uncultured Dysgonomonas sp.: one gene and its partners. The protein of the gene in region 1 binds, or shares a complex with, the protein of each later gene. Links are inferred from orthologs where the notes say so. Each region holds a gene or a part of one and is shown in the gene's direction. Other genes may lie near its edges.

What was found.
Region 2: pfkA (region 1) and rny share a complex: the UniProt entries of both Bacillus subtilis proteins name them as parts of the possible RNA degradosome complex. The link is inferred for uncultured Dysgonomonas sp. from one-to-one orthologs.
Region 3: pfkA (region 1) and pnp share a complex: the UniProt entries of both Bacillus subtilis proteins name them as parts of the possible RNA degradosome complex. The link is inferred for uncultured Dysgonomonas sp. from one-to-one orthologs.

What each region holds. Positions count from the first base shown.
Region 1 is NZ_LT599032.1:711,565-722,049, forward strand. Bases 5,085-7,901 are described here. They hold pfkA (6-phosphofructokinase), read left to right. Parts: upstream 5,085-5,911; coding sequence 5,912-6,892; downstream 6,893-7,901. Other genes in these bases: QZL88_RS03115 (4-hydroxy-3-methylbut-2-enyl diphosphate reductase), read left to right, coding at 5,085-5,812; QZL88_RS03125 (hypothetical protein), read right to left, coding at 6,978-7,430; QZL88_RS03130 (hypothetical protein), read right to left, coding at 7,474-7,901. Also shown: QZL88_RS03085 (hypothetical protein), read right to left, coding at 1-404; QZL88_RS03090 (superoxide dismutase), read right to left, coding at 488-1,063; QZL88_RS03095 (helix-turn-helix transcriptional regulator), read left to right, coding at 1,399-2,277; QZL88_RS03100 (hypothetical protein), read left to right, coding at 2,282-2,767; QZL88_RS03105 (DMT family transporter), read right to left, coding at 2,874-3,791; cmk ((d)CMP kinase), read left to right, coding at 4,244-4,936; more of QZL88_RS03115, read left to right, coding at 4,937-5,084; more of QZL88_RS03130, read right to left, coding at 7,902-8,859; QZL88_RS03135 (alpha-amylase family glycosyl hydrolase), read left to right, coding at 9,239-10,485. UniProt on the Bacillus subtilis protein: Catalyzes the phosphorylation of D-fructose 6-phosphate to fructose 1,6-bisphosphate by ATP, the first committing step of glycolysis.
Region 2 is NZ_LT599032.1:1,421,198-1,431,763, reverse strand. What follows is about bases 4,112-7,009. They hold rny (ribonuclease Y), read left to right. Parts: upstream 4,112-4,744; coding sequence 4,745-6,274; downstream 6,275-7,009. Other genes in these bases: QZL88_RS06200 (2-hydroxyacid dehydrogenase), read left to right, coding at 6,992-7,009; QZL88_RS06210 (cell division protein ZapA), read left to right, coding at 4,321-4,626; QZL88_RS06215 (hypothetical protein), read left to right, coding at 4,112-4,303. Outside these bases: QZL88_RS06245 (DUF4468 domain-containing protein), read left to right, coding at 1-471; QZL88_RS06240 (SDR family oxidoreductase), read left to right, coding at 492-1,259; tRNA (guanosine(37)-N1)-methyltransferase TrmD, read left to right, coding at 1,342-2,025; QZL88_RS06230 (hypothetical protein), read right to left, coding at 2,044-2,883; QZL88_RS06225 (sigma-70 family RNA polymerase sigma factor), read right to left, coding at 2,880-3,458; QZL88_RS06220 (winged helix-turn-helix domain-containing protein), read left to right, coding at 3,645-3,842; more of QZL88_RS06215, read left to right, coding at 4,007-4,111; more of QZL88_RS06200, read left to right, coding at 7,010-8,002; QZL88_RS06195 (N-acetylmuramoyl-L-alanine amidase), read left to right, coding at 8,033-9,304; QZL88_RS06190 (MlaD family protein), read left to right, coding at 9,438-10,325. UniProt on the Bacillus subtilis protein: Endoribonuclease that initiates mRNA decay. Initiates the decay of all SAM-dependent riboswitches, such as yitJ riboswitch. Involved in processing of the gapA operon mRNA, it cleaves between cggR and gapA.
Region 3 is NZ_LT599032.1:2,737,852-2,748,426, reverse strand. The notes cover bases 2,596-5,502. They hold pnp (polyribonucleotide nucleotidyltransferase), read left to right. Parts: upstream 2,596-2,919; coding sequence 2,920-5,085; downstream 5,086-5,502. Other genes in these bases: QZL88_RS11380 (hypothetical protein), read left to right, coding at 5,348-5,502. In the rest of the region: QZL88_RS11405 (DUF3127 domain-containing protein), read left to right, coding at 1-161; rpsO (30S ribosomal protein S15), read left to right, coding at 242-511; argB (acetylglutamate kinase), read left to right, coding at 601-1,374; QZL88_RS11390 (porin family protein), read left to right, coding at 1,517-2,128; more of QZL88_RS11380, read left to right, coding at 5,503-6,604; QZL88_RS11375 (transglycosylase SLT domain-containing protein), read right to left, coding at 6,635-8,029; QZL88_RS11370 (nitronate monooxygenase), read right to left, coding at 8,109-9,062; QZL88_RS11365 (hypothetical protein), read right to left, coding at 9,325-10,293; QZL88_RS11360 (phosphoglycerate mutase family protein), read left to right, coding at 10,479-10,575. UniProt on the Bacillus subtilis protein: Involved in mRNA degradation. Catalyzes the phosphorolysis of single-stranded polyribonucleotides processively in the 3'- to 5'-direction. Necessary for competence development in Bacillus subtilis.

The sequences.
Region 1 (10,485 bases):
GTAATCATTTTATCTATAGACCAACCGCTTGTGCCCAATACACAGTGCATAGGCCATATTGTGCACACTTCACCTTTAGCTTCAAGCTGTTCCAGATATGGGATCGTTAATTCTTTGTTATACTGTGCCTGCCACAATCCAGACTTAACATCTGTCGCGTTAATAATGGAGAACAACGGCGGATGATTCCCATTCTTATCCTTCCAATAAACTTGATGAGCTACATGTATAGGCTGATGAGAGTCAAGCGTAAGAGCAACATAGTCTATTTTGGCTTGATTTTTCCGAATAAAGTCTGCGATGCAGACTACATCTACATCAGCGTTCTTTACAAAAAGGGAACCTGTGGGAGAGGTGAAATCATTTTGCAGGTCTATGGCAAGTATGGCTGTTTTTTTCATCATTTAAGTATAACATTCTGACACAAATATAAGTAAAAAAAGCAACCCCGAAAGGTTGCTTTTCTAATATAATAAACACTAATCTATTAATAACGAGCTTCTACAGCACTCCAATCGATTATTTTCCACAATTCGGCAAGATGGTCTGCACGACGGTTCTGGTAATCAAGATAATAAGCATGTTCCCATACGTCGAATCCCAAAAGTGGAGTCAAGCCCTTTGTAATAGGGTTTCCTGCATTAGGTTCTTTTGTAATTTCCAGATTGCCTGCATTGTCTTTAGCCAGCCATACCCAGCCCGAGCCGAATACTGCTGTACCTGCTGTAACAAATTCTTTTTTGAAGCTTTCGAACGAACCCCATTTTTTGTTTATGGCTTCAGCAAGTTTTCCTTTAGGTTCTCCACCACCATTAGGGCTGAAAGAAAGGAAATATATATTGTGGTTTAATGTCTGTCCTGCATTGTTGAAAATAGCGCCGTCACTTTCCTTTACAATTGTTTCAAGATCTGCATTTTCAAATTTTGTTCCGGGAACAAGATTATTCAGATTTGTTATATAAGTCTGAAGGTGCTTACCATAATGTAACTCGATAGTCTGTTGGCTTATAACCGGTTCTAAAGCATTTGTTGCATATGGCAACTTTGGTAATTCAAATTTCATAGCTTTTGTTTTTTGATTGTTATTATTATCGTTGTTTATATTTTGTGCTTTTATATTACCAATAAGTAATACAGAGAGCGTTAGACACGTAAAAAATATCCTTTTCATAAACTTCTGTTTTTTAGTGTGTATGCAAATTTAACAATCTTAATCCGATATTTGTTTAACAATTGGCTGATAATTATCATAAATTGTTTTTAAGGGTTTATCGCCAAAATCTATAAGTATTGACTATGATATAAATAGAGACTATATTTCTTTAATTATATAGATAAAGATTTTAGAAAAAGATATCAGAATAAATATGTACTTTTGTTATCAAAATTATCAAGTATATGCTCTTTGTAGATTCATCCTTTATTTTATCGGAAATCATAGAAGAAAATCACCAGTTGATCCCTGTTATAAACCGTTTCGGAATAAAGCTGGGATTGGGAGATAGTACCATTGCCGACATTTGCAGGAAAGCAAATATCAATACGGAGTTTTTTCTCGCTATACTCAATACGTTTCTTAACGAGGACTACTTCCCTGAGCGCAAACTTCAAAAGTTTGATATTGAGCTGGTAATTACGTACATAAAGCAGACTGATGCATACCTGATACACGGGCAACTTCATAATCTGGAAAAGCATCTGAACGCTTTTATATCTATGAGCGACCCTAATAATCCTCAGTTGAAACTGATAAGCCGCCTGTTCACAGAGTTTAAGAACGAACTGATCGGGCAGATCGAGCAGGGGATGATGAAAGGAGACACTCCCCTAGCCCTCCTCACAGACCTTAAAAGCATCATAATTAAACATATATCAGGCAACTTCAACGAAAATATGTGTTATGCCACTATATTTACCATAGACAGTTTTCAACGGGATTTGGAGAAGCACAACCGCATAAGGGAGAAGATCTTAAAACCCATGATCGCAGACTTGTCCGAATCAGGGGTAGAAGATCTACAGGAACTGATATCGGTTAGCCATGCTATCAAGGCAACAAAAGCTCAGGCTTTGTCGCAGCGCGAACTGGACGTTCTCCGGCTTGTGGCATTGGGACTACTAAATAAGGAGGTGGCCGATAAACTCAATATAAGCCTGAACACTGTATTGTCGCACAGAAAGAATATCACAGCCAAACTGGGGATAAAAACAGTATCAGGATTGATATTCTATTGCATGACAAACGGATATATAACCGCCGACGAAATAGAACTATAATATTATGGACAAGCTAAACCGTTACATATCTTTCGAATTGCTCTTTGCTCTGTTATTTATCATCGCATTTTCGTTACCGTGGCTCGATATGGGATTGGTGAAAATCGTAGGTTGGGATATACCCGATATACAAAAGAAAGTAACAAAAGTCACTAATTTCTTCTCCCGTAATAAAGAATCGGTTTATACTACATATGTAGTTTATCTTGTTCCTCTTCTCAGCATCTTCAGCGCCGTATTATGGCTGTCTCTAAAAAAGAAATCAGCCCGCATACTTCTTATGGTAGCGGGTATATTGGCCTTCGTAGTATCCCTCAACCTTTTCTATAAGCTTCCGAAATATGGAAGCGGGGTGTATCTACTTTTCGCCACTTCAATTCTGTCGGTCGCATATTTAATAATCGTGTTCCGGAAAAAGAAAGTTATACCTACAATAGAAAATGATAACCTGTCGGATAACCCCGGCCCCGAAAATATGCAGCCTTTATAACCTGATATATAACGATGTATTATTTTTATATTCTCATCATTATATGTACTCAAGCCGGACAAAACCATAGTTCATCGGTAATCCATGAAATACAACCATTTCTTATTTATGGTTGATTGATTATCTCTTTTGTTTTGATATTTGTAGCTATAATAGCTATTAATATAAGAATAACCCCGACCCACCGTGTAGCATCTACAGATTCGTGAAGAATGAATGCCGAAGATGAAATTGCTACCGGCAATTCTACTGCACTTAATATGGCTCCGATAGAAACGCCGACACGCGGTATACCCATCGAAAAAAGAAGCGGAGGGATAACAGTGCCGAGTAAAGCCAGGATTAATCCCCAAAAGACCAATCCTTCCCAATATATACCGTTGAAAAAAAACATAGGAGGAAAAATAATCCAAGTGATAGCACATGAACCGGTAATCATCAACGCGCTCTTTTTCAATACAGGAAGGTCATTACCTACACGCCCGCTGGTCATCAGAAACATGGCATAACAAGTTGCCGCCAGTAAACCGAAAACAATACCTTTCAGATTAAGAATTATTTCATGACTAAATATTCCACCGGCCAGAAGCGTGCCTAACAGGACAACGCCAAGCAGCAACAGTTGCTTCCAGCTAGGCTTTTTCTTAAATACGATAGCTTCGATCAGTATACTTATCCACAAATATTGCATAAGCAAGATAATAGCCACGGATGCTGGTAGTAATCCGACACACTGATAGTAGAATATTCCCACAAGGCCCGTAAAGGTTCCAGACAAGGCTATTTTCCACCAACTGGTCTCAGCTTTTATTACTTTTGACTCTTCCGGTTTATCTTTTCTTTTAAACGATTTGGTGATCATATATAGTAACCACAAGATAACCATTCCCGAAAAAGACTGAGTGCCTGTAATTTCGCCCAGCGTATAACCATTAGCATAAGCAAATTTTACAATAGTAGACAACAAGCCAAAGCTGGCTGCCCCCACGAATACCAGCAGCCCACCTTTTATTCTTTCATTCATAATATTTAAGTTATTTATTGCCATTCTAACGTACTTTTTTCAGAAGAAGACACACAAAAAGGGAGTACCCTTTTGCGGATACCCCCTCCATTTGTTTTATCGTTCGTATATAATATCAAATAGAAATATCATATACGGGTTGGTACTGCAAAATTACAAAATTTATTTTCATGGTCAAAATATAAAAATAAGGCGCTCAAATCCAGCCTTAGATTTAGATACAACAATAATGTGAATCACAAAAAGCAACTAACAGCTAAATAGGTTTCTTTGCAACAGACAATCAAACCTATAGGGAATTGTCATCAAAATCGGATTATTACCTGTTAGCGACAAGAATAATAAAGGTATCTGCTAATAGCCAAAAATAGCTATCTTTGCTCTCTGTAATTAAATAAATTTATAAGGGATAGATTAAACATTTATTCTGATAGAATGTTTTAAAATTAAATATGAAGAAAATAGTTATTGCAATCGACGGTTTTTCATCAAACGGTAAAAGCACAATGGCTAAAAGCCTGGCAAAACAAATCGGATACATCTACATCGACAGCGGGGCCATGTACCGAGCAGTTACACTTTACTGCATACAACAGAATTTATTCGAAGACGGTAAACTAAACGAAAGTAGATTGCGTGACGAAATAAAGAATATAAAAATAGAATTTCATTTAAATAAAGATACAGGAGCGCCTGACACATATCTTAACGGAGAAAAGGTTGAATCCGCCATTCGTAGTATGGAGGTTTCTTCAAAGGTAAGTATTGTTAGTGCTATTCCATTTGTACGCCATGCAATGGTTACATTACAGCAGCAAATGGGTGAGGCTAAAGGCATAGTAATGGACGGGAGGGATATCGGCACTGTCGTATTCCCTAACGCTGAAATGAAAGTCTTTGTTACGGCTGACGCAACTATAAGGGCACAACGACGCTTCGATGAATTACGTTCGAAAGGTAATACGGAAACGACTTTTGATGAAGTATTAGAAAATTTAAAGTCCAGAGACCATATGGATCAGACGCGGGCAGAAAGCCCTCTGATAAAGGCAGATGACGCCATCCTTCTGGACAATTCACATATGACCATTGATGAACAGATGCAATGGTTGCTGGACAAGTTCAAACAAATAACAACAAACTAAATGAGTAATATAGAGATAGACGCAAAATCAGGTTTCTGTTTTGGAGTGGTCAACGCCATAAAAAAAGCGGAAGAGGAACTCGCAAAAGGAGGTACATTGTATTGCCTTGGTGATATAGTCCACAATAATCTGGAAGTTGACAGGCTTGAACAGCTGGGCTTGAAAACAATCAATCACGAGGAATTTGCACAATTGAAAGATGCCCGGGTTTTATTGAGAGCGCATGGCGAACCACCATCAACTTATCAGATTGCAAAAGATAATAATATTGAAATTATTGATGCTTCATGCCCGGTCGTACTTCGCCTGCAGAAAAAGATACACGACAAATACGATAACGAGAGAGACAATAATACACAAATCGTTATCTACGGAAAGAATGGACATGCAGAAGTAAACGGACTGTTAGGACAGACAGAGTCGACTGCAATTGTCATTGAAAAGAAAGAGGATTTGGAAAAGCTTGACTTTTCAAAAAACATATGCTTATTCTCGCAAACGACCAAACCTCTCGATGGATTTCAGGAAATCATTGATATTATGCAAAGCCGTATGATAGGCGATGCTAAATTTGAGTTCTTTGACACTATATGCCGTCAGGTATCAAATCGTATTCCGAATATCAAAGAGTTTGCATCTAAGAATGATATCATCTTCTTCGTTGCAGGAGAAAAGAGTTCGAACGGAAAGGTACTGTTTGCAGAATGTAAGAAGTACAATCCAAATTCTTATTTCATAACCACGCCTTCAGATATAGATCCAGATGTTGTGAGTAAGACTGCGTCCATCGGAATCTGTGGTGCGACCTCTACACCAAAATGGCAAATGGAAGAGGTTGAAGCCAAGATAAATGAAATAAGATCGGTATTAGTTTAGCCAAATTGCTTAAAAAAATTACCGAATCAGCTATTTTATTCTTACTTTTGTACCTGATTTTTTAATGTGCTAAAAAGAGAATAAAATATTAGTAAAACTATGTCTACAATCAAGTGTATCGGTATTTTGACATCCGGAGGCGATGCTCCCGGTATGAATGCAGCAATTCGTGCTGTCACTCGTGCTGCTATTTATAACGGGCTGGAAGTAAAAGGTATTATGCGTGGTTATAAGGGACTGATATTCGACGAAATCGAACCATTCAGAACCAATAGTGTAAGTAATATAATACAACAAGGTGGTACAATTCTGAAAACCGCCCGTAGTAAAGAATTCCAAACGCCGGAAGGTCGCAAGATCGCTTTTGAAGCACTACAAAGAGAAGGTATTGATGCATTAGTAGTTATCGGTGGAGACGGTTCTCTTACCGGAGCGCGTATATTTGCTCAGGAGTTCAACTATCCGATTGTTGGCTTACCCGGAACAATCGATAACGACTTACAAGGCACTGACCTTACCATTGGATATGATACGGCTCTGAACACCATTATGCAGGCGGTAGATAAAATACGTGACACAGCAAGTTCACACGAACGCCTGTTCTTTATAGAGGTGATGGGACGAGAATGCGGTTTCCTTGCCTTGAACGGTGCTATTGCATCGGGGGCTGAAGCTGCGATTATCCCCGAAATGATGCTGCAACAAGACCAGTTGGGAGACCTGATCTCGAACGGTTTCCGCAAAAGCAAAAACAGTAGTTTAGTCCTTGTAACCGAAGGCGATATTACCGGAGGTGCAATGGCTATGGCAGAACGTGTAAAAACGGAATATCCGCAATACGATGTACGTGTGACTATTCTGGGACATGTCCAACGTGGGGGTTCTCCTACAGCCAACGACCGGATTCTGGCAAGCAGAATGGGTGCAGCGGCAATTGATGCATTATTGGACGGACAGCGCAATGTAATGATTGGCATACAAAATGACGTGATTATAAATGTGCCTTTTTCAAAAGCGATTAAGAAGAATAAGCCGTTACAACAAGATCTTTTAAATACATTGAAGATTCTTTCTATATAATAGAAAAGTCGCTTGAATATCAAAATAAGAAATACAGAGCCTATTTGAAAGGCCCTGTATTTTGTTTTTATGAAGGTTCATATATTTACCACATCAGTACTACATGGAATGTTTCTGTACCTGGTTTGATCTTGGTACTGAAGTCTGAATATGTAAGATAAAACCTTATATTTCCTGTCTGAAAATCAAAATCAAAGGTTTGTGTCCAAAAGAATTCACCTAAATCATCTTTTCCGGCTTTGTGTAACACCAAAGGCATACCGTTTTTAATTCCTGTGTCAGTTTCAATATAAGCAATAACTGTACCGTCATCGTAAACGAATTTAGTCAGCTCTTTCAACGGCTTATCTGCATAATAATAGGAATTCAATTCATTTGGTTCTCCCATCAGTTTCCAATCACTTTGTGTTACAACGATAGTTTTTGCATACCAGTTTGTCCCGTAGCCAGGTTCACCTTGTGGTCCTTCCGGTCCCATTGGACCTTCACATGCGATAAATATCAATGCTGTAAATAAAGATAATAATACTTTTTTCATGACTGTTCGTTTTTTATAATTTGACAAATTTGTTATATCTGATTTAACGCCTTCTGCTACTTTCCGTATTTTGTCTTTCCCGTTCTTGCCTTTCTCGCTGTTCTTGCTGTTCCTGTTGACGACGGCTTTCGGCTTCGCGACGTTCTTGTTCTTGTCTCTCTTGCTGTTCTCGCTGGCGACGATTTTCAGCTTCGCGGCGTTCTTGCTCTTGTCTTTCTTGTTGTTCCTGTTGACGACGATTTTCAGCTTCGCGACGTTCTTGTTCCTGTCTTTCCTGTTGTTCCTGTTGACGACGATTTTCGGCTTCGCGACGTTCTTGCTCTTGTCTTTCTTGCTGTTCCTGTTGACGACGATTTTCAGCTTCGCAACGTTCTTGTTCCTGTCTTTCCTGTTGTTCTCGCTGGCGACGGTTTTCAGCTTCGCGGCGTTCTTGCTCTTGTCTTTCCTGTTGCTCCTGTTGACGACGGTTTTCAGCTTCGCGGCGTTCTTGCTCTTGTCTTTCTTGTTGTTCCTGTTGACGACGATTTTCAGCTTCGCGACGTTCTTGTTCCTGTCTTTCCTGTTGTTCTCGCTGGCGACGGTTTTCAACATTCCGGCGTTCCTGTTCTTGCAAATCTGAAGTTATACTTTGAGACGACCCGTTTATATTTGTATTATCTGGCTTTTGACTCGATTCAGGGACTGGTCGGTCAGATGTTCTTATTTCAGTTGTAGATTCCGGCTTCGGGCGCTCCGATGTTCTTATATCTTCAACTGGCGGTTGAGGTTGTGTTGGTGGCTGTGGCCCGACGGGCGGTTCCGGCTTAGTAATAGGAGGTTCCGGTCTTACCGGTGGCTTTGGTTTTGACGGATGTCCCGGTTTTGGTTTATGCGGAGGCCTCGGCCTATTTGGCTTCTGATTAGGGTAAGACGGATATGACGGATAATAATAGTTGTCGTCATAGTAATCTGTATGGTAATAATTCTCATCAATATATACAGGATAGTATTCTTCATAGTAGTATGTGTCATATGGAATAGAGTAATCTCCATAAGACTCATTCTGAATATAACTTTCTGATTGATAACCATTACTTAGATTGTATGACTCATTGGTTATCACACCTTCTGTTTTTACTGCATCCGGTGCAGTAGCTAATATATAATAATTACCAGTGTAATTGCTTTTATAAGCTTCCTCATTCTTTATACTATCAGATTGGAGGAAACCGTTTGACGAATCACCGGATTTATTAATTTCCGGCCTATCAAAGGCATCCTGTACTCGATTATCAGTAACGCTATTTTCGGGTTCTGAGCTATTGTTATTGGAAGCCACAACAGCTATATCATTACTGTTATTCTCATTCACGCTATTCGCTTCTTTCTTACAGTTTTGTAATAAAAGAGTCAGGCTGATTAAGCACAAAAAGTATAGTGACCTTCTCATAATGATAAAGTATTAATTATTTGTAATAAATGAAATTTTACAGTCGGTTAATAGAATGTCGGCTAAGTAGTAAGTTTGCTTTTTCCTGATTAATATAGTTTTTTATTTTTGGTTTCATTTTCTATATTTTTTAGACTCTCAACCTTATTAAAGGTTTAAATTGATAATATGAATAAAAAAGTGTTTCAAAACATGCTATTCTTTTGACATATTGCTATATTCTTATTTGACATCACTATCCGGATTCTTCAATTATTTAACCTGCAACCGTTTGCAGGTTAAATTTATCGATTAAACAGCTGAACAAAAACCTGCATAAATAAATTGAATTAGTTTTACATTCGGTTCTACCTATTGATAATTCAATCTAATTTTAATCATGAAAAAGCTTCATTTTTTATTCTTGTTCTTATTAATATTCGCAGCTTGCAGCGACAACAATGACGACCCTATTATACCGGAAGTTCCGGAACCTCCAACCCCAAGTTCATCTATCGAAGATTTAAGAGATGGAATAACTGTTATCAGCGACGATTCCTTAGCCTTTGTATTATTCGCACCAGGAAAGCAATCAGTATATCTAATCGGCGATTTCAATGACTGGAAAGTATCGGATGCATATAAAATGAATCAAGTTGATGACCGTTTCTGGATAAAGATCGGTGGTTTGGAAAAAGGTAAAGAGTATATATGCCAATATCTTATCGATAATAAAATAAGGGTTGCTGATCCATATGCATCTAAAATATCAGACCCTAATAATGATAAGTATATCAATAAGGAATATGACATATATCCGGGCTTGATTACTCCTACTACAAAAACTACCGGCCTGTCTATGGTAGTGAATACCTCTCCATCCAAATATTCCTGGAAGGTATCGGATTTTAGCCTTCAAAACCCAGAAAGTATGGTTGTTTATGAAGTTCTTATCCGGGATTTTACAGAGAAACGGAGTATAAAAGGTGTGCAGGAGAAACTCAATTATATAAAAAATCTGGGAGTAAATGCCATAGAGTTTATGCCGTTCAATGAGTTTGAAGGAAATGACAGTTGGGGATACAATCCGTCTTTCTACTTCGCTACCGATAAAGCATATGGAACATCAAACGATTATAAAGCCTTTATAGATGAATGCCATGCAAATGGTATAGCCGTAATTATGGATATGGTACTGAATCACAGTTTTAGCCAAAGCCCTATGGTTATCATGTATAAAAATGAGAATGATGATAATATAGGAGATAATCCATGGTACAATAAAGAATCTCCAAACCCGGTTTATTCCTGGGGCTATGATTTCAACCATGAAAGCAAATACACTCAGGCTTTTGTAGACAGTGTATGCTCATACTGGATGAAAGAGTATAAGGTAGATGGTTTCCGCTTCGACTTCACAAAAGGGTTTACCAATACCAAAGGAGATGGCAATGCGTTTGACCAGGCCCGTATCGACATACTGAAAAGAATGGTGAGTGAAATCCGCAAGCGTAATCCTGATGCGATCGTTATCTTTGAACATCTTGCCGATAATAGCGAAGAGAAGGTATTGTCCGATTATGGAATCTATCTATGGGGCAACATCAACTACAACTTCAACGAAGTAACCATGGGTTGGGGACATGA
Region 2 (10,566 bases), 710 kb from region 1 along the record:
CTTGCTGAAGCTTCCTTTACAGGGTTCAAAAAAGTTGATACTGGCAAAATACCCGCCAGTTTGCAAGGAAGTAAGGCCTTGATTGTTTCTGGATCGTTGAGTAGTCCTTCTATTGTTCCAGCATCGTGGGGAGGTGTCACTTCATTAATGGAAAAACCGGTAGCATTAAGTAATGTCAATACTGCACAATATGCAGGAGTGCCGGATGGAGCCGGAACCTATACGATATCTTTTTATACCGAGGTGTATGGTGATGCATTGAAAGAATTTGAAAATACGAAAGGAAATATTAATGACAAAATAAAGGCTTCCGGGCTTACGCCGGTTATTGCACCTTCAGGTACGCCTGTCTTTTCAGAAGCATGGATGGTTATCGAATGCAAAAAAGCAGGGGTAATGCCGTCTTCCGATCCAAAGGCTGCATCGGATAAAACATATTTGGGTGAAATATTGAACGTTTGGATAAAATAATCACAGAATAATAGAAGCTCATGAGAAAAATAGCTTTAATTACCGGGGCTACCTCCGGCTTAGGTAAAGCGATAGCTTTGCGATTGGCAAAGGAAGGATATGATGTAATCATAACCGGACGCCGCAAGGATAGACTGGAAGAACTGGAACGGGAGATTGAAATAAAATACGAATCGAAGGTATATTCGCTTTGCTTTGATGTACGTGTGTACAGTGAAGTAGAGGAAGCCATAGCTAATCTGCCCGAAGAATGGAAGGCAATCGATATCCTTGTCAATAATGCGGGGCTTGCCGTGGGGTTGGATCCTATACAGCAGGGGGTTGTTGATGATTGGGAGCGCATGATTGATACTAATATCAAAGGTTTGTTATATGTGACCCGTGCGGTGTCTCCGGGAATGGTCGCACGAAAATCGGGACATATCGTCAATCTTGGCTCTATTGCAGGAAAAGGAGTTTATCCTAACGGAGCAGTATATTGTGCTACCAAGCATGCAGTGGATGCATTGAGCCAGGGTATGCGTATGGATATGTTGCCATATGGGATACGTGTTACACAGGTGTGTCCGGGTGCAGTGAATACCGAATTCTCTCTTGTCCGTTTCAAAGGGAATCAGGATAGAGCCGATTTGGTATATGACGGATACGATGCACTGACAGCTGAAAATATTGCCGATGCTGTTTTTTATGCAGTGTCCCAGCCACCACATGTAGATATACAGGATATGTTGGTGATGCCGACAGCACAAGCCAATGGCAATATGTTCCATAAAGAAGAGAAGAAGTAATATAAAATAAATCAGGATAAGAGAGTGTGCCTTTGTCGGGCACACTCTTTTTTTTACCTTTGTGCGTTATAATAATTTGAATATGCGTATAGATATCATAAGTGTTCTGCCTCAGATGTTTAGTGGTCTGATAGATTGCTCCATTCTTAAAAGGGCGCAAGATAAAGGGCTTGCGGAAATTGTACTTCATAACCTGAGAGATTATTCTACCAATAAGCATCGTAATGTGGATGATTACCCTTTCGGCGGAGAAGCCGGAATGGTGATGCAGATAGAGCCGATTGATAATGCTATTACATCTTTAAAACAACAACGGACATATGATGAAGTAATATATACTTCGCCCGATGGCGAAGTTTTCAATCAGAAGATTGCCAATCAGATGTCAGCGTATGAAAATATCATTATATTATGCGGGCACTATAAAGGAATCGATTATCGTGTTAGGGAACATCTGATTACACGTGAAATTTCGATAGGGGATTATGTTCTTACAGGAGGGGAACTTGCCGCTGCAGTGATGGCAGATGCCATTGTGCGGCTTATTCCGGGTGCAATAGGAGATGAGCAGTCGGCTTTGTCTGACTCTTTTCAGGACAATTTACTTGCGCCGCCCGTTTATACTCGCCCGGCAGAATATAAAGGATGGCGGGTGCCTGATATACTATTGTCGGGTCATCAGGCTAAGATAGATGAGTGGAAGCTACAACAAGCAATGGAGCGCACCGAAAGGCTACGTCCCGACTTGTTAAAAAGTGAAGAATAAATCTTTAATAGTAGATGCTTAGAATTCGACCTTTACTGTCACCCGTTCTTTGCTCCCGGTAGTCCAGCGCGGACCCGACTGAATCAGACGTATGGCTTCATTATCGGATGTGCCACATAGGCTATATTTTACCTCGAAAAGGAATGGACGACCCAATGAATTGACCGAGAACTCCACAGCTACTTTGCCCTTACGGTCTTTGCAGATATCGTCTGTTGGTCGACGGAGCGATTTTTTCAGATATTCATTGTATTTTTCGTAGCCGCCTATGGGTTCAGGTTTACTGCTATTTGTTTCTTCCTGAGTAGATGTCCTGCTCTCGAAATCGTCGGGTACATATATTTCTATCGGTACTTCATTCATACGCTTGGTGTCTTCCGACAAGATTTCCTGTTCGGCTTTACTCATCGAAGCACTTTCTTCGCTCTCTATTCTGAAGCGGGAAATATCCGGCTTATAAGCCTTTGCCAGTTCAGCATTCTTTTGTGCGATCACTACTATGTTTTCAGTATAATATTCTTCAGGCACATAGATCTCGATGATGGAATTTTCGTTAGCTTGCTGAGCATATAGTCCCGATTTGTGATAGTCGGTCAGAAAATACCCTCCGATGCCTATTATAATGATAATAGCAGCAGCTGCCGTTTGCCACATCTGTCTGCCGTTTGTTTTGTTTTTTGTCTTCGATCTGGCTTTTAGCCGGTTTTGTATATTGTTGATACGTTCGATGTGGTTGTCGTCGATGCTATCGAAACCGTCTATAGCCTCGTACAAAAACGGATCCTTCATCGAATCTTTTTCTATCCGATGGGCATCTTTACCTTTTTTTTGTCCTTTTATGTAATCTAAGAATTTCATTCTTTCAGATTTTTTTCGATACAAATTTTCAAATTCCGTTTTCCGTTTTGTATATAACTCTTTACGCTTTTGAGATGAAAGCCTGTTTCATCCACGATGTCCGCATACGATTTGTCCTCGTAAAAAAACTTTTCCACCGCTATCCGTTGGGGTTCCGGTAATTTCTCCAGGCACTCATTCAGTGCGTTTTCCTTTTCTTCATCTCTGCTCTCATCAAATAGAGTAAAAGAGCTGTCGGATTCCATAAGCTGGGAATCGAAATTAACAATAATCTCCTTCTTATTTTCTTTCAGGATATGAAAGCAGTGATTCTTTACTACACTATAAAGCCAGTTTTTGAATACCTTGATTTCGTAATCCAGAATTTTTTGAGACAGGTTCTCGTAAATATCTATTACTGCATCTTGCGATTGTTCCGGACTTTGCAGGTATTTAAGGCAAAGACCATAAATAAGGGGAATATAGCGTTCGTAAAGCTGTTGGAAATATTCAGCTTTACGCGTTTCTTTAAATTTTGACAAGAGTGTCTCGTCACTATCCGATTCTTTTTTCTTATGTAAGCTAAAGAATTGCAAGGGGATTCATTTTTACACAAATCTACAAGATTTTAATTAATAATCAAACAGTTTGAAAGCTTAACGGAAATGTCATAATCTTACATTTATGTTAAAATTTACAGTGTAAAATTGTATAGATGGTTCATTTTATGTACTTTTGTCATCGAAATAATAACGAGTTTAATTTTTTAACAAGCACCCATTATGAAAGAAAAAATTGGATCAAACGCAGGTATTATTTGGACTTACCTAGATGCAGAAGGAAGCAAGCCTCTTAAAGACATCAAAAAAGCATGCAAATTGACAGAAAAAGATATGTATGCTGCTTTAGGCTGGTTAGCAAGAGAAGGCAAAATAGCTTTCAATGAATTAAAAGACGACTTGCAGGTCGTTTTGTTGTAAAAAGCAGAAACAACATTTTCAGATAAAAGAGGCGCTTATCTTTCGCATAAGCGGCTCTTTTTTTTATTTGTTTAGGTTCGGCTTCTTTTTAATAAATTTAGAAGAGTAATAATTTTGTTAATTCGTTGGTATTATTTATTTTTGTCTAGCATTTTGGCTACTTTATGACTGAAAATGATGAAAAACTTCTGGCCGAATTTGAAATAAGGATGCGGCAATTAATGTACCTCTGTGATACGTTGAAGGAAGAAAACGCCTTGTTGAAGCAGCAATTGACACAAAGAAGCGTGACAATTGAGAATTTAACATCGGAAGTAGAAGGGCTGAAAAGAAAATATGACAATCTGAAGTTTGTAAAATCTTTTTCTTCGGAGAATGAGGATGATACATTGCAAGCAAAGAAGCGATTGTCGAAATTAGTGCGAGATGTAGATAAGTGTATCGCCATGCTGAAAAATTAACGAATAAAGGCAAAGATATGGACGAGCATTTAATAATTAATCTACGCGTAGCTGATATGAGGTATCCTCTCCGGATAAAAAGGCAGGAGGAAGAAGTATTCAGAAAAGCTGCGGAGGAAATAGATTATAAAATAGTTCAATATAAAAATTATTTTACAGGAGATTCATCCCATTCATTGCAGAATAGCGATTATATGGCAATGACAGCAATACAAGCTGTAGCAGAGAAGGTTGAGCATCAGTTACGGGCGAATGAATTTGAGTTCAGGATGAAAGAATTGACGCAGGAATTGGAAAATTATCTGAGAGGTCATGTAAAATAAAATTATAGTACTGAGGAAAATCTAGAGCACTAATTTTAAGTATGAGGGTATTGTTCATACTTAAATTAGTGCTTTTTAGTTTATATAAATTGAGTTTTTAAATAATGAAAAATAAATTATGGATATATTATTTTATGTAATAGCTTTCCTTGCCGGAGCAGCCGTGGCGTGGGTAGCTTTGAATTCTATGGCGAATTCGAAGTTCAAACGTCAGGTGAAAGAGGCGGAACTGGAAGCTGAAGTAATCAAGAAAAATAAATTGCTGGAAGTAAAAGAGCAGGCTTTGCAGATGAAATCTGAATTTGAGAAACAGGCTAATGCACGGAACTCTAAAATACAGGCAGCAGAGAGCAAAATCAAGCAACGCGAGTTGAGCCTGAATCAAAAACAGGAGGAACTCCAACGTAAGAAAAGTGAAGCTGATACGGTTAAAGCCAATCTGGAAAGTCAACTTGAGATAGTGGAAAAGAAGAAGCTGGACTTGGACAAGCTTCACAAACAAGAGGTGGAAAGGCTCGAGGCCCTATCCGGATTGTCGGCCGAGGAAGTGAAGGAAAAGCTTGTAGAGGCCTTGAAAGACGAGGCGCAATCTCATGCCCAATCATATATCAATGAGATAATGGAAGAGGCTAAGATGACAGCTAACAAGGAGGCTAAGAAGATTGTGATACAATCTATACAGCGTGTAGCTACAGAGACGGCTATAGAAAACGCTATCACAGTTTTCCATATAGAGTCAGACGAAATAAAAGGTCGTATTATCGGCCGTGAAGGACGCAATATACGTGCATTGGAAGCAGCCACAGGTATAGAAATTGTAGTAGACGATACCCCTGAGGCAATTGTACTTTCAGGTTTTGACCCTGTAAGACGCGAAATAGCACGTTTGGCACTTCATCAGCTTGTTGCAGATGGTCGTATCCATCCTGCACGTATCGAGGAAGTGGTAGCAAAAGTGAAGAAACAGATTGAAGAAGAAATTATCGAAACCGGTAAGCGTACTACTATCGATTTAGGTATCCACGGTTTGCATCCAGAGTTGATACGTCTTGTAGGTAAGATGAAATATCGTTCATCATACGGACAAAACTTATTGCAGCACGCCCGCGAAACAGCAAACCTGTGTGCTATTATGGCGTCAGAGCTTGGGTTGAATGTAAAGAAAGCAAAAAGAGCAGGATTGTTGCATGATATAGGTAAGGTGCCTGATGATGAGCCGGAATTGCCTCACGCATTACTTGGTATGAAGCTTGCAGAAAAATATAAGGAAAAACCGGATATTTGCAATGCTATCGGTGCTCACCACGATGAGGTGGAGATGACAAGTCTTCTGGCTCCAATTGTACAGGTTTGTGATGCTATATCAGGTGCACGTCCGGGTGCACGCCGTGAAATTGTAGAAGCATATATCAAACGGTTGAATGACCTTGAGCAACTAGCTCTTTCATATCCCGGTGTGTTGAAGACATATGCCATACAGGCAGGACGCGAACTGCGTGTAATAGTAGGTGCGGATAAGATAGATGATGTAGAAACAGAAAAACTATCGGCCGATATTGCAAAGAAGATACAGGACGAGATGACTTATCCGGGACAGGTTAAGATTACAGTTATACGTGAGACTCGTGCTGTGAGTTACGCTAAGTAAGAGAAACAGATTTTATACAATAAAAAAACGGAGACAAACTTTGTCTCCGTTTTTTTGTTTTAAGAAAAGAAGTGTGTAACTCTGATCTTTCAGAGGTGTCTTATATAAGTCGCTATTATCCCTAAAAGGTCACAATCTGAATGTGTTTTTTGAGGTCGGGGAGAAAAATGTAAGAACTGGAGGTAAGTTTATCTATGTAGATAGCTGTTAGCCTTTAGCTGATAGCTATTAGCTCTTTGAAAAAATGGATTAGCAGATTTGTAAATTAGCATATTAGCAAATGAATGATAAGTGTCACCCTTTAACCCCCTCCAGCCTCCCCTCGGGGCAGGGCTGTTAAGTTCTTTACTTTGTTGCTATTTTCTGCTGTCATCCAGAGTGGAACGAAGGATCCCGACCCTGAGAGACGAGATGTTTCACTCTGTTCAACATGACACAGAGGGTCTGAAAAATTAGAGCTTAACAGCTCTGACCCAAAGGGAGGGTGTAGAGAGAGTAAAAAGCGAATTAGCTCCGCTGGCCGTTGGTTCTTAATTATTAATTATTAATTGTTTTCTGTGTTACCTTTGTCATCTTTTTAGGTAAACAGTATGTAAATAAAATGAAAAAAGCAGGCTTAAAAAGAACTAATCAATGTAGTTTTTGAGGATAAAGGTTATTTTAATTACTTTTGCAATCAGGTATAAAGGATTAATAATATATATAGTAGGTAAAGCAATGGCATATAAAATAGCGGTTTTTGACGCAAAGCCTTATGATATGGCTACTTTCAATAAGGCGAACGAAGCATATGGTTTCGAACTGGTCTATCATAAGGAACATCTCGATAAGAATAATGTGCTTTTGGCAAGTGGTACAGATGCTGTTTGTATTTTTGTAAATGCAAAGGTAGATGAGGCGGTTGTGACTAAGCTCCATTCTTATGGTGTAAAGCTGATAGCATTACGTTGTGCCGGTTTTAATAATGTAGATATAGCTGCTGCCGCCAGAAAAGGCATAAAGGTGGTACGTGTTCCTGATTATTCCCCCCATGCTATCGCTGAGCATACTTTGGCCCTGATGCTTTGTCTTAACAGAAAGGTTCATCGGGCATTTTTGCGTACACGCGACGGTAACTTTTCTTTGATAGGATTTCAGGGATTCGATATGTATGGCAAGACTATCGGAGTGATAGGTACCGGTAAGATAGGGAAGGTCGCTACAGGTCTTTTTCAGGGATTAGGTATGAATGTTCTGGCTTACGACTTATATCCGGATACAAAATGGGCTGATGCTACAGGTGTTAAATATGTGTCGCTGGATGAATTATATGCTAATGCCAATATTATTACATTACATTGCCCGCTGACAAAAGAAACTGAATATCTTATCTGTGATGAATCCATAGCCAAAATGAAAGAAGGTGTGATGATAATCAATACTGGCCGTGGAAAGTTGATCCATACCAGGCACCTGATAGAAGGGTTGCTTAGCGGTAAGGTCGGTTATGCAGGTTTAGATGTGTATGAAGAAGAAGGGGCTTATTTTTATGAAGACCATTCTGATAGTGTGATGACTGATGATGTACTTGCCCGGTTGCTGTCTTTCAATAATGTGATCGTGACATCTCATCAGGCCTTTTTTACTCAGGAGGCAATGTCGAATATTGCGCACACAACAATGAATAATATCCTTGATTTCTTCAACGGTAAAGAGTTGAAAAACGAGGTTGTATATAATAAAGCTTAGTGTAAATTTCATACAGTTAGAATTATAAGTATGAAACGGTTCTTTATTCTTTTTGTTTATATATTCGCATTTCTTGGGATCATCGTTGCGGCTGATTCTAAGTTCGTTGTTGTTATCGATGCAGGGCATGGAGGTAAGGATGGCGGAGCTGTGAGAGGTATATATAAGGAGAAAGATATAAACCTGGGAGTGGCTAAAACTTTAGGAGAACTGATAGAAGCAAACTTTAATGATGTCAAAGTAGTTTATACCCGTAAGACTGACGTTTTTGTAGATTTGGACAAGCGGACACAAATTGCTAATCGGGCAAAAGCCAATCTGTTTATATCCATTCATACCAACTCAACTGCTGCAAAGACTACAAACGCCTCCGGAGCTGATACCTATATATTGGGGCTAGCCCGTAGTGCTGAAAACCTGGAAGTGGCAAAAAGAGAGAACTCTGTAATTCTATTGGAAGATAACTATACATCAAAATATGAGGGTTTCGATCCTAATTCGACGGAGTCGTATATCATATTCGAGTTTATGTCGAATAAGTATATGGAACAAAGCCTGCAGTTTGCGGATTACATACAGAAAGATTTTAAAAGTATAGCAAAGCGTACAGACAGAGGTGTGCGTCAGGCGGGATTTCTCGTGTTGAGAAAGACAAGTATGCCTAGTGTGCTTATCGAGTTGGGTTTTATAAACAATCAGGCTGAGGCTAAATATTTATCCTCCAGGTTGGGACAAAGGGCAATGGCGACTGCGATATACTCCGGGTTCAAAAAATATAAACGAGAATTTGATAAAAAGCAAGGCCGTTATGTTGCTGCGCCGGATAAAAGTGAGTTGCTTGATGATATTGCAATCGACGAAGCTATAGTAAAAGAGAAAGTAGCTGTTGAAGATACTTATATTGTTGAGGACACCGATACTCCGGTTGTGAAAGAATCAGCCAGAGTGAAAAACATGGTAGCGGCCCCAAAGAAAAGAGAACAAACTCCTAAAAAAATCGGTGAAACCACTAGAAATATAGCTGAAACCTCGACGAAGGAAAATAGTACGGTTACGAAAAATGTTAGTAACAAGGTGGAGTACCGGGTGCAGTTCTTGGTATCACCAAAGAAACTCCCGGATACTTCGAAAGAATTTAAAGGTCTTTCGCCTATAATGTTCTATAAAGATGGTAATAGCTATAAATATACATGTGGTTCAACCACTGATTATAATGAGATAATTAAAATACAACGTCAAGTAAGGGCTAAGTTTAAAGATGCGTTTGTCGTTAAATTTAGAAACGGGGAACGTATTAAATAGATAATGACAAACCACTATGTGGATAGAAGATGGTATTTGATAGTATATTATTTCAATAAAGCTATTTGTAGTATTTAAACTTAACAAAATAATAAATAGGTCTGTGACCTTACAATTACATAATTTAATAGTTATGAGTAAAATATCGAAAGAAGTAAAGATAGGTATAGCCTTTGTAATCGCAATTTTCCTTTTGTATTACGGTATCAGTTTTCTGAAAGGTGTAAATCTTTTTAAACCATCAAATTCATATATTGTCGTCTTTGACGATGTGTCAGGTCTAACCCAGTCGACACCTGTTACGCTGAATGGGTTTCAGGTAGGTCTGGTATCTTCCATGGAACTAGACCCGAAAAATCAAGAACGTGTGATTGTATATCTGAACATGGACAAAGGTATGCAGATACCCAAGGGTAGCAAGATGTCATTGGATGTCTCTGTTTTGGGGTCGGCTACAATCATGCTTGAGACTAATCCTTATACAAAAGAAAATCTGTCCTCGACCGATACTATAAAAGGTATCCGGGTAAAAGGTATGCTAGATGCTGCAGGTACTATGTTACCTCAGGTAGAACAGCTCATACCCAAGATTGATTCAATACTTATCGGTCTCCAAACATTGGTAAACAATCCGGCGTTGAACCAGTCGTTGACAGATATCAATCAGATTACGGGCGATTTGGCTAAATCGACCAAGCAGCTAAATTCGATGATGACTACATTAAATAAGGATCTTCCTACCATAACCGGTAATCTGGGGAAAATGTCTAACGACCTAAGTAGTGTATCGGGTAAGATCAATCAGATGGATTTGGCTTCTACATTCAAGTCTGTAGATTCTACTATGAAAAATATAGAATATCTTTCTACGAAAATCACATCTAAAGATAATTCTTTGGGATTATTATTGAATGATCGTCAATTATATGATAGTATTAACGGAACAATTAGTAATGCTTCGTTGTTACTTAAGGATGTAAGGCAAAATCCATCCCGTTATATTAATGTAAAAGTCTTCTAAATTGTTCTATTTAGAATTGGTCTAAATAAGTAAAAATAATTTTTTTGCTTAATAGTGTCACCCTTATACTTTTCGGGCAGTATTACGAAATTGTTAAAACGTAATTAAAATGCTATTAAAAACACAATCGACTGATAATTAGTTGGTTATTTGTACCAAAAGGGGTGATTTTGTAATAACGTCATAAGTCATTGAAATTAAAATAGATGTTTCTAAAACTAGAAAACCAAATTTGGAGGCA
Region 3 (10,575 bases), 2.0 Mb from region 1 along the record:
ATAACGGGAACTGGTACACAGACCTCAGAGCTTGGAAAGTAGAGCCTGCAGGCACAAGTCAACATGCTCCGACACAATCATACGGACAAGCAAGCCAACCTACACAAGCTGCTACCCCGGTGGACTTTAGCGGAGACAGTGGCGACGATCTTCCATTTTGATGGATTTTCGGGCTAAATATTTGTCTGTCAAAAAATAAGTTTTATCTTTGCACCTCGTTAAATAATATAAATAACAACTTATGTATTTAGATTCAGCTAAAAAGCAAGAAATCTTCGCAAAACACGGAAAGTCTAACACTGATACTGGCTCACCTGAAGCTCAGATAGCATTGTTTTCATACCGTATTTCGCATTTAACTGAACATTTGAAGTTAAATAAGAAGGATTATAACACTGAAAGATCTCTAAGACGCCTTGTAGGTAAACGTCGTCGTTTACTTGATTACCTGATAGATAATGATATTGAAAGATATCGTGCTATCATCAAAGAACTAGGTATCAGAAAGTAATCTTTCGGAGAAAAGATTTATTAAGAGATTGTTTCTATTGGAACAATCTCTTTTTGTTTTATCTTTATACACACTCATTCAGCAAACATATGGAGAAGCTAACTATAATAAAAGTAGGTGGAAAAATTGTAGAAGAAGAACAATCGCTGAAACAACTTCTAAAAGATTTTTCCCGTATAGAAGGATATAAAATACTAGTCCATGGCGGAGGTCGATCGGCAACAAAACTGGCAGAGCGCCTGGGTATCGAAAGCCGTATGATAAACGGCCGCCGCATCACCGATTTAGAGACCCTGCAAGTAGTAACAATGGTTTATGGAGGCCTTGTTAATAAGAATATTGTGGCAGGACTGCAAGCCCTGGACGTGAATGCCCTTGGACTTACAGGCGCAGATATGAATCTGATCCGTTCCGAAAAAAGACCTGTAACAGATATAGATTATGGATTTGTGGGGGATGTAAAAGAGGTGAATACAGGAATACTGTCATCTCTGATATCTCAGGGTATAGTACCCATATTAGCCCCTCTCACCCATGACAAACAAGGCAATATACTAAATACAAATGCCGACACAATAGCAGGAGAAACTGCGAAAGCCTTAGCCAATATTTTCGGGGTGAGCCTTGTGTATTGTTTTGAAAAGAAAGGCGTGTTAATGGACGAAAATGATGATGATAGCGTAATCCCATCACTAAATAAAGCAGAATTTAAGGATTTGGTTCAGAAAGGTGTTATACAAGGAGGCATGATACCTAAGCTCGACAACGCATTCGAATCTATCGAAGCAGGTGTTAAAGAAGTGGTGATAACAAGCGCAAATGAGATTGGGACAGGTTCCGGCACCCGAGTTTATTTGTTTTAAAATTTCATTCTGATTAGGCTGGCATTAATAAATAATCTATTAGATGGATTCTTACATTCTTTCTTTCTATTTGTTCAGGGAATTAGGAAAAAGAATATATATTTGCCTACGATAAGTTTTAATTTAACCTAATAAGACAATTATGAGAACAATTCTAAAATTTAGCTTAGTTATTATTGCATTACTATTAGTTGCAAATGTGAATGCCCAGGAAAAACCTGCAACTTTTGGTGTTAAAGCAGGAATGAATCTCTCCACTATTACAGGAGATGCGACAGATGATGTAAAGGCCAAAGTAGGCTTTAATGTTGGCGTAACATTAGATTATACGCTGACATCCGATTTATATCTCTTAACAGGTCTCGAACTATCGACAAAAGGGTGCAAAGAAGATGTTGGATTATCGAAAGATGCTACAAGCAATTTAATGTATCTGCAACTTCCAATTCACCTCGGCTACAAATTAGCAGTTACAGATGCTACCAAAATAGTATTTCATGCCGGACCTTATGTAGCATACGGAATTGGAGGAAAAACAAAAATATCGGAATCAGGTGTTGAAGTAAGTGTTAATTCTTTTGGTAGTAATCGTGTAAAACGATTCGACTTTGGAGTTGGCCTTGGCGTCGGAGCTGAATTTGGCAAAATTGGAGTTGGTCTGGGGTATGATTTCGGCCTTGTCAACATCGTGGATGTCGACAACGTATCAAATAAAAACGCAAACGCTTACCTGACAGTAGGATATAAGTTCTAAGCGGCAGGTCAGAATATAAAACAAGCTCCGAAATCCGGGGCTTGTTTTTTTATATCTTAATTTGAACACTTTTTAATATCTTTATCTATATAATTATAACCGATAGCTTATAGCTCTTTGAGATATAAACAAGAGCCCCCTCAATCCCTCATGGGGGCAAGGCTGTTAAGTTCTATTTTTTTTACCCTCTGTGTCATGTTGAACGGAGTGAAACATCTCGTTTTTCAGGGTCGGGATCCTTCGTTCCTCTCAGGATGATAGCAGAAAATAACAGAACAAAGTAGAGAACTTAACAGCCCTGCCCCCATGGGAGACTTACAATGAGGGTAAAAAGTGACAGATAGAAAATAGTGGAAAATGTGTCCAGTTTCCTACATAAGCTATTGGCTAATAGCGACCTGCTAATAGCTGAAAAATGTGTTACCTTTGTTACCTTTTGAAAGTTGTAAGCGTTGAGTAATAAGTATAAAGGAGCTCTATTGTTTACTACTAACTGTTGACTGTAAATAGTGTCAGAAATGTCAGATTTTAACAGAATGCAGCAAGTTGTAAGCACCAAGCGAATCACCCTCTATTAACTGTTATCCGTTTACTGAATCGGAGCGAAGCGCAAATTGACGGATCCAAAATTGTGTTACTTTTGTTACTTTTTTAAAGTTATTGAGTGACTAAGGCTTAAGAATAAAAAGGGTTTGACCCATGTATATTGTCTTTTCATCCCCCATCCCCTTAATTCTCAAAAACTTTGCGTACCTTTGTCCGATTTTAAGAAGTTTAGAAAAAAATATTTTATGATGAATCCGATTACAAAGAGTATCGATTTAGGTGATGGAAGGACTATCACCCTTGAAACCGGAAAATTAGCAAAACAAGCAGATGGATCTGTAATGCTACGCATGGGTAACACCATGATGCTGGCTACAGTTTGTGCTGCAAAAGACGCTAAACCGGACGTTGATTTTATGCCTTTACAGGTAGAGTATAAAGAAAAATTTGCCGCATTCGGCCGCTTCCCCGGAGGTTTTCTTCGCAGAGAAGGACGTGCGTCAGATTATGAAATATTGGTTTGCCGCTTGGTAGACCGTGCGCTTCGCCCGTTATTCCCGGATGATTATCACGCTGAAGTATTTGTGAATGTAACACTGTTCTCTTCAGATGGCATAGATATGCCGGACGCACTGGCCGGGCTTGCAGCTTCTGCTGCCCTTGCAGTATCCGATGTGCCTTTCAATGGGCCAATCTCGGAAGTGAGAGTTGCACGTGTAGATGGACAATTTATCCTTAATCCGACTTTCGCTCAACTGGAGCAAGCCGATATGGATATCATGGTAGGTGCTACTATGGAGAATATCATGATGGTAGAAGGCGAGTTTAAGGAAGTTTCGGAAGCAGAAATGCTGGAAGCAATTAAAGTAGCGCACGAAGCTATCAAAGTACAATGCCAGGCTCAGATAGAACTGATGGAAGCTGTGGGCAAAACAGTAAAACGCGAATACTGCCACGAAGTAAACGATGAAGAACTTCGTAAAGACGTATGGGCAAAATGCTACGACAAAGCTTATGCCGTAGCTGCATCGGCTAACACAAACAAGCACGAACGTGGCGATAACTTCGCAGCTATCGTAGATGAATATAAAGCAGGCCTGACAGAAGAAGAACTGGCTGAAAAGGGTTCTTTGATATCCCGCTATTACCACGATGTGGAAAAAGAAGCAATGCGCCGCTCTATCCTTGACGAAGGTAAACGCCTCGATGGACGTTCTACTACAGAAATCCGCCCTATATGGAGCGAAGTAGATTATCTGCCGGGAGCGCATGGCTCTGCTATCTTTACCCGTGGAGAAACTCAATCACTGACCACAGTTACTTTAGGTACCAAGCTGGATGAGAAAATCATCGACGACGTACTTAACAACGGAAAAGAAAGATTCCTTTTACACTATAATTTCCCTCCGTTCTCTACCGGAGATGCCCGTCCGCAACGCGGAGTAGGCCGTCGCGAGATAGGACACGGAAATCTTGCTCACAGAGCTTTGAAACCAATGATTCCAGCTAACTACCCATATGTTATCCGTGTAGTATCTGATATTCTTGAATCGAATGGTTCATCTTCTATGGCAACTGTTTGTGCCGGTACACTGGCTCTGATGGATGCCGGCGTGCAGATCAAAAAACCAGTAACGGGTATAGCAATGGGACTTATCTCAGAGAAGAAAGGTACAAACTTTGCTGTGCTTTCCGACATCCTAGGAGATGAAGACCACTTAGGTGATATGGACTTTAAGGTATGTGGTACAAAAGACGGTATCACTGCTACCCAGATGGATATTAAAGTAGACGGATTGTCATACGAGATACTCGAAAAAGCCCTGAATCAGGCACGTGAAGGCCGTTTACATATTATGGGTAAAATCCTTGAAACATTACCTGAGCCGCGCGCAGACTTCAAAGAAAATGCTCCGCGTATCGAGGTTATTATTATCAACAAAGAATTTATCGGTGCTGTTATTGGCCCTGGAGGTAAGATTATTCAAGGTATTCAGGAAGAAACCGGTGCCACTGTTACTATCGAGGAAATCGATGGTTACGGCCGCGTAGAAATATCAGCAACAAGCAGAACTTCTATCGAAGCCGCTGTTGCTAAAATCAAAGGCATTGTAGCCGTTCCGGAAGTAGGAGAAGTATATACAGCTAAAGTTCGCTCAGTAATGCCTTATGGCGCATTCTGTGAATTCCTTCCGGGCAAAGATGGTCTGCTTCATATCTCTGAGATCTCTTGGGATCGCATAGAAGACATGGAAAAAGCCGGACTGAAAGAAGGTGACGAAATAGAAGTGAAACTGATTGACATCGATCCTAAGACCGGAAAATTCAAATTATCCCGTAAGGTACTTCTTCCACGTCCTCCAAGACCGGAAAAACCTGTACAGAAGAATAACAATGAAGGAAATAACTAATCTTTCATGTTTATGATAGAAAAGAGACTTTAATTAAAGCCTCTTTTTTTTGCTATAAATAACTCTTTTATGCACAAAACAACAATTGGTTTATCTATATGGTATGGGAATAAAATTACCCTGAGCACTAAATACATTCAGAACAGTAATTTTTATGAAAATAATATTATGACAACAATTTATGTTTACATTTGCATCTGAGATAAAGACTAAAGACAATTTTTCCATTTATTAAAACTACAAATATAAAAGAGTAAACAACATGAAATTTAGCACTTCAAAGCTGAAGGCGGCATTGCTTTGCATATCAATTATTCTTTGTAATTATATGCAATCCCAGATAACAGTAGGAGCCGATTTAACACCTAACAAGGGAAGCTTATTGGATCTTAAAGAATATAATAATCCGACCCAATTAGCAAATTCAGAGAAAGGGCTGGGAATGCCACGCGTATCATTACAACGGCTGGAAAAACTCGACCCCTGTGTAGAAAATGCAACTGAAGAAGACAAAAAGAAGCATACCGGGCTGATGGTCTATAATCTGACCGACGATACGCCATATGGTCTGTGTCCGGGCCTCTATGTATGGCAGGCCACAGAGTGGACAAGACTGCCTGAACCTTGCCCCAAGATATATTACAACACAAAAAAGATTTTGGGAATAGGGCTGGATAATTATTCCGTAGGAGCAACTTCGCCAAATGCCGGCGGAAGTATTTTATTACAGAATCAGGCCGCTTTTGGTGATGATCTAAATAGTATAGTGGGTTTTAAGGGATATACATTAGACTATCTCCGAATACCGTCTCTAGTGGATATTGATTATTTAGGTACACTCGATGCAAAACTAGCCGAAAAGCCGGATATAATCGTTATCAGTTATCCGTCAAGGATATTAAATCAGGACACTGCTGATAAGTTAAATAATTATTTGAATCAGAATGGGGTTCTTATATTATTGTTGGAGGACCCGGGAGGTGTATCTGCTGATACTCAGAAATCTTCTCAGATATTTTTAAGAACTGTTTTTGGAAACACCAATATCACCCAGAAAAACACTACATCCGATGCCTTTTCCGGTTCTGTTTATCAGTATTCAACAACAATAAATGATGAAGTAATAAATGGGCCGTTTGGCGATCTCAGAGGAAAGTACTGGGGAGAAGATGCTTCATATACAAGCCTTGTATCCGGATTGCCTTCCGATCAGATTATCGAATATTCGACCGCCTATGACCACTCTATGGGCGTTGCAAATAGTGACTACATAAACTCATTCAGACATAAAACGAAGAATCTGATTTTCGTAGGAGATGGCGGGTTTATCGTATATCAAAAGGGCTCTGCCGTTCCAATGGCATATCCTTTCGGATTAGACAATAATAACATCCCTGTAGAAAGGGCAAACTACGGACGAGGTACCAAATATAACGTTTCCAACTCTATCTTTTTTGGAAATGCAATGGCATGGGCTATCAAGATGGCAGAGTATAACGGGATAAATACGATACCTTAAAAAGTGAAGCAGGAGGGAATAAAGCTCAACTCACTTTTTATTCTCACTTATCCTTTTAAACCGATTCATCGTAGCCAATACATTATTCACATACTTCATCGTTTCACCACCTCTGAAGTACCCGCTTTTACATACAGGGTCGTTATAGTATTCCGGATTGCTTTTCAGTTCGAGATACTTTTGAACATTTCCTTCCCATATATAAGGATTAGCTCCGTATTTTGAAGCTAGAGCCTGCGCATCATTTACGTGCCCGTTTCCTGCATTATAAGCAGCCAGTATGAATTTCTCACGCTCACTGATACTCTCTATCTTACGAAATATTTTATCCAACCTGTCCAGCAATTCAACTGCCGCCCCGATGCTCAGGTCAGGATTCATGCGGTCTTCACTGGTCAAGCCCAATGAGGCGGCAGTACGAGGCATTAGCCCCATAATCCCGGCAGCTCCCGCCCACGAAGTAAGATTGTTCTGGAAGCGGGACTCGTGATAGCAAATAGCAGCAAGGAATTGCCATTCGTATTTTGTATTCTTAGCATGTTTCCTGAAGAGCTCATCATAGACAGAAACAGCACCCTTAGGCAAATTTTTCGGGGTTATATACTCACCCTCAAAGAGCTGTTTGCTCAACTCGAAATACTTCTTTATGATACTCTTGTATACAGGTGTATTGTCATTCTCAGCAAACCACTCATTAAGAGCATTCGCCAGATTCGGCATATCTTTCCGTACGGCCCATGAAGCCCGTTGCTCGAAACTTATTGGCAAGGAGATATCAATATTCCTGAAATAAGTGCGGTTCAACCTGGCAATATATTCATCACAGGCTGTATATCTTATCTTGCCCAACGATACCATCTCTATCAGATCCTCGCTGGTAATAGTATCTTCGCTGACTGTATGAATCCTGATTCCCCCGCCTAATTCCGAATCAAGATTGAGCAGGCGTTGGTGGTATTTAGTATCGGCCTCCACATATACTTCCTTATCTATAAGACCAGTCACATCCTTTATTATAGTATCTCCTTTATTCGCCCTCTGAACAAGAACCTGATGAGTTATCTGCTGCAGCCCGCAATAGGATATAGAATCTTTCAGTTCATTTTGTATAGGCACTGCATAAGCGATAAGATCTCCCTCTCCCCTCTTTAGCATTTCTATCAGCCGGGTGGTATTCTCCGCCACTTTTACATTCAACTTCAATCCGTAATGATCGCAGAAGTCCTGAGCAAGATCATAGTCATACCCCATCGGCTCCTCTCTGTAAATAAAGTATGAGGTAGAGCTATTGAGTGTAATAATGGTCAGTTCCCCTTTCTCCTTTATTTGCTCAAAGTCGTAAACAGACTGCTCGTGCTTCTTCTTACATGAGAAAAAAAAGCAAGATGAAAGTAACAACAGGTAGACGATAAGGTTATATTTCATAGTGCTTCTCCTGTTTTTATATATTGTGAATGCGCTCTGACAGTTCAGACCTATAACAGATCAGGACATGCCAGTATTTTTATAATTTAAAATCGCCCGTGATTATATCTTCCACTTTGATATTATACTCCGCAACGACATGATTTACCACATCTGCGGCTGTAGGCAAGTTATCTATCAAGGAACTTACTTGTCCTATTTCCAACTCACCCTCAACAAGATCACCTTCAAAGATTCCCTTTTTAGAACGGCCGCGTCCAAGCAACTCACGCATTTCTTCCACCGATGCTCCTCTGTCTTCGGCAGACTGTACTGCATTATAGAACTCATTCTTTATCATGCGGGTAGGGCTGAGCTTTTTCAGAGAGAGAACAGTATCACCTTCTTTCAGGTTAATACAGAGTTCCTTAAATTCCTGAGAAGCCGAACTCTCCTGTGTCAGGGCAAAACGTGTACCCATCTGTATCCCTTCCGCACCTAATGCAAAAGCTGCCAGCATGCCATTACCGGTACCGATTCCTCCGGCTGCAATGAGCGGAATATGTATACTCTGCCTCACCTGAGGTATAAGTACCATAGTGGATGTCTCCTCACGTCCATTATGTCCTCCGGCTTCAAATCCTTCGGCTACAACTGCATCTACACCCGCTTCCTGGCATTTCAGGGCAAACTTAGAGCTGGATACAACATGGGTTACTATAATACCGTTATCCTGTAACTTTTTGGTCCAAAGCTTTGGATTACCTGCCGATGTGAATACTATTTTCACTCCTTCGGAAATAATAATATCCATTATCGTATCTATCTCAGGGTACATCAACGGCACATTGACCCCAAAAGGTTTATCTGTTGCAGCTTTGCATTTTTGGATATGTTCACGTAGTGTTTCGGGATGCATCGATCCGGCACCAATAAGCCCTAATCCGCCTGCATTACTCACGGCCGAAGCCAGTCTCCAGCCACTGCACCATACCATTCCTCCCGAAATAATGGGATATTTTATTCCAAATAAAGATGTTACTCTGTTTGTCATTGTTTATATTTTGGTTTTTACTTGTTAAGTATAAATACGAAAAGATTACAAAGGTAACAGAAAACAATTAATAATTAGAAATGAAAAATTAAGAATATCTTTTTACGTAGTTTCTCTATAAACTTGACAAATCTGACACTTTTTACATGATTTTCATTTGTCTTCTTTTCTATCACATTCTTTATTTTCGCTGTTCACTTTCTCTCTACATAGATAAAGTTTTTCCAGAAGAATTCAATACACGTCCAACCTTAGAACCGGTTTATGACTTTAACCTCTCCAGTTGTTCTTTGGAAAGACTGATATATCTCAGTCCCTTCATCTTAGCATCACTTACCGCAGACCGGACTTCATATTCCAGAAACTTTCCGCGCGAATATTCTTCTATTTCCGAAAGTGATATTTGCATTTCCCCTTCAATTGCCGGAGTTTCTTCCCCCATCTCAGGAGCTGCCTCTATTGGTCTTTCTTCCACTATAAGTGGCTCTGATTGCTCTTCCGCTTCCGGAGCGACCTCGTATACATCCGAAATTTCCTCTACAGCCTCTATCTCTTGTTCTCCATCTAAAAATGCAATAGCCTCTTCCTTCTCTTCTTTTATTGCTGTAACTATATCTGCGACATTACCAGAAACAGGAGGAATCTCAACCTTTATCACCTCAGTTTTCACGATTTGTTCTTCCTTATAAGGAGGAGGAGTATCAGCAACCGCCTTGTTTTCTTCAATAATCCCGGATAGGACATCCTCAATTTCATCAATCTTATCCCGTTCTAGTTCATATAGATTATCTATTTCATGCATCTTATATTGCAGCTGAGGCATTTTTCGCAAAAGCTTTTCCCGCTCGAAGCATACAAGTGAAATATATGGTTTGCCGGAAAAAGAGGTTTTGAGATCAATTATTATCCTGTAATCTTTACTCTCCCTCACTTTATAATCTATAAGATCACGGTAAGACAACCGATGAATCACATCATCCTCTTCTATGAAAATAAACTCCTTAGCCACACTATCATAGCTGAATAAATAAAAACCTACAGCACTGTCTATTATTTCATCATCGTCGAATCCCTCACAGGTCTTAAGCACAGAGCGAAGCCTTTGAGAATAGGAATCGGCCCAATTAAATCCGCTCGATGAAGTTTGGCTCTGCTCGCGGCTTTGTTTCATAAAGTGATTTACAAGCCGGATAATGATAAAGATAAGGATTGCATAACCGAATATTGACATTGGGTATATTATTGAAAATTTATAAAAAGACGACTCTAACAAACTTACAAAAAAAATGGTAATGATAGACTCTTTACGGTGAAAATCGATTGGATAAAATAACTCATAATTAACACGAACAGGCATTTAACCCATGAATATACAAAAGATTTAAATACCTTAGTTTCCAGAAATAAGCGTTAACTATGGAAAGTTTTATCGATATTGCAGCAAAGAATCAGAAAAAGGCACATGAAATAATAGAGAAAACCGGAATTATCGGAATCTGGGAATCAGTCGGTG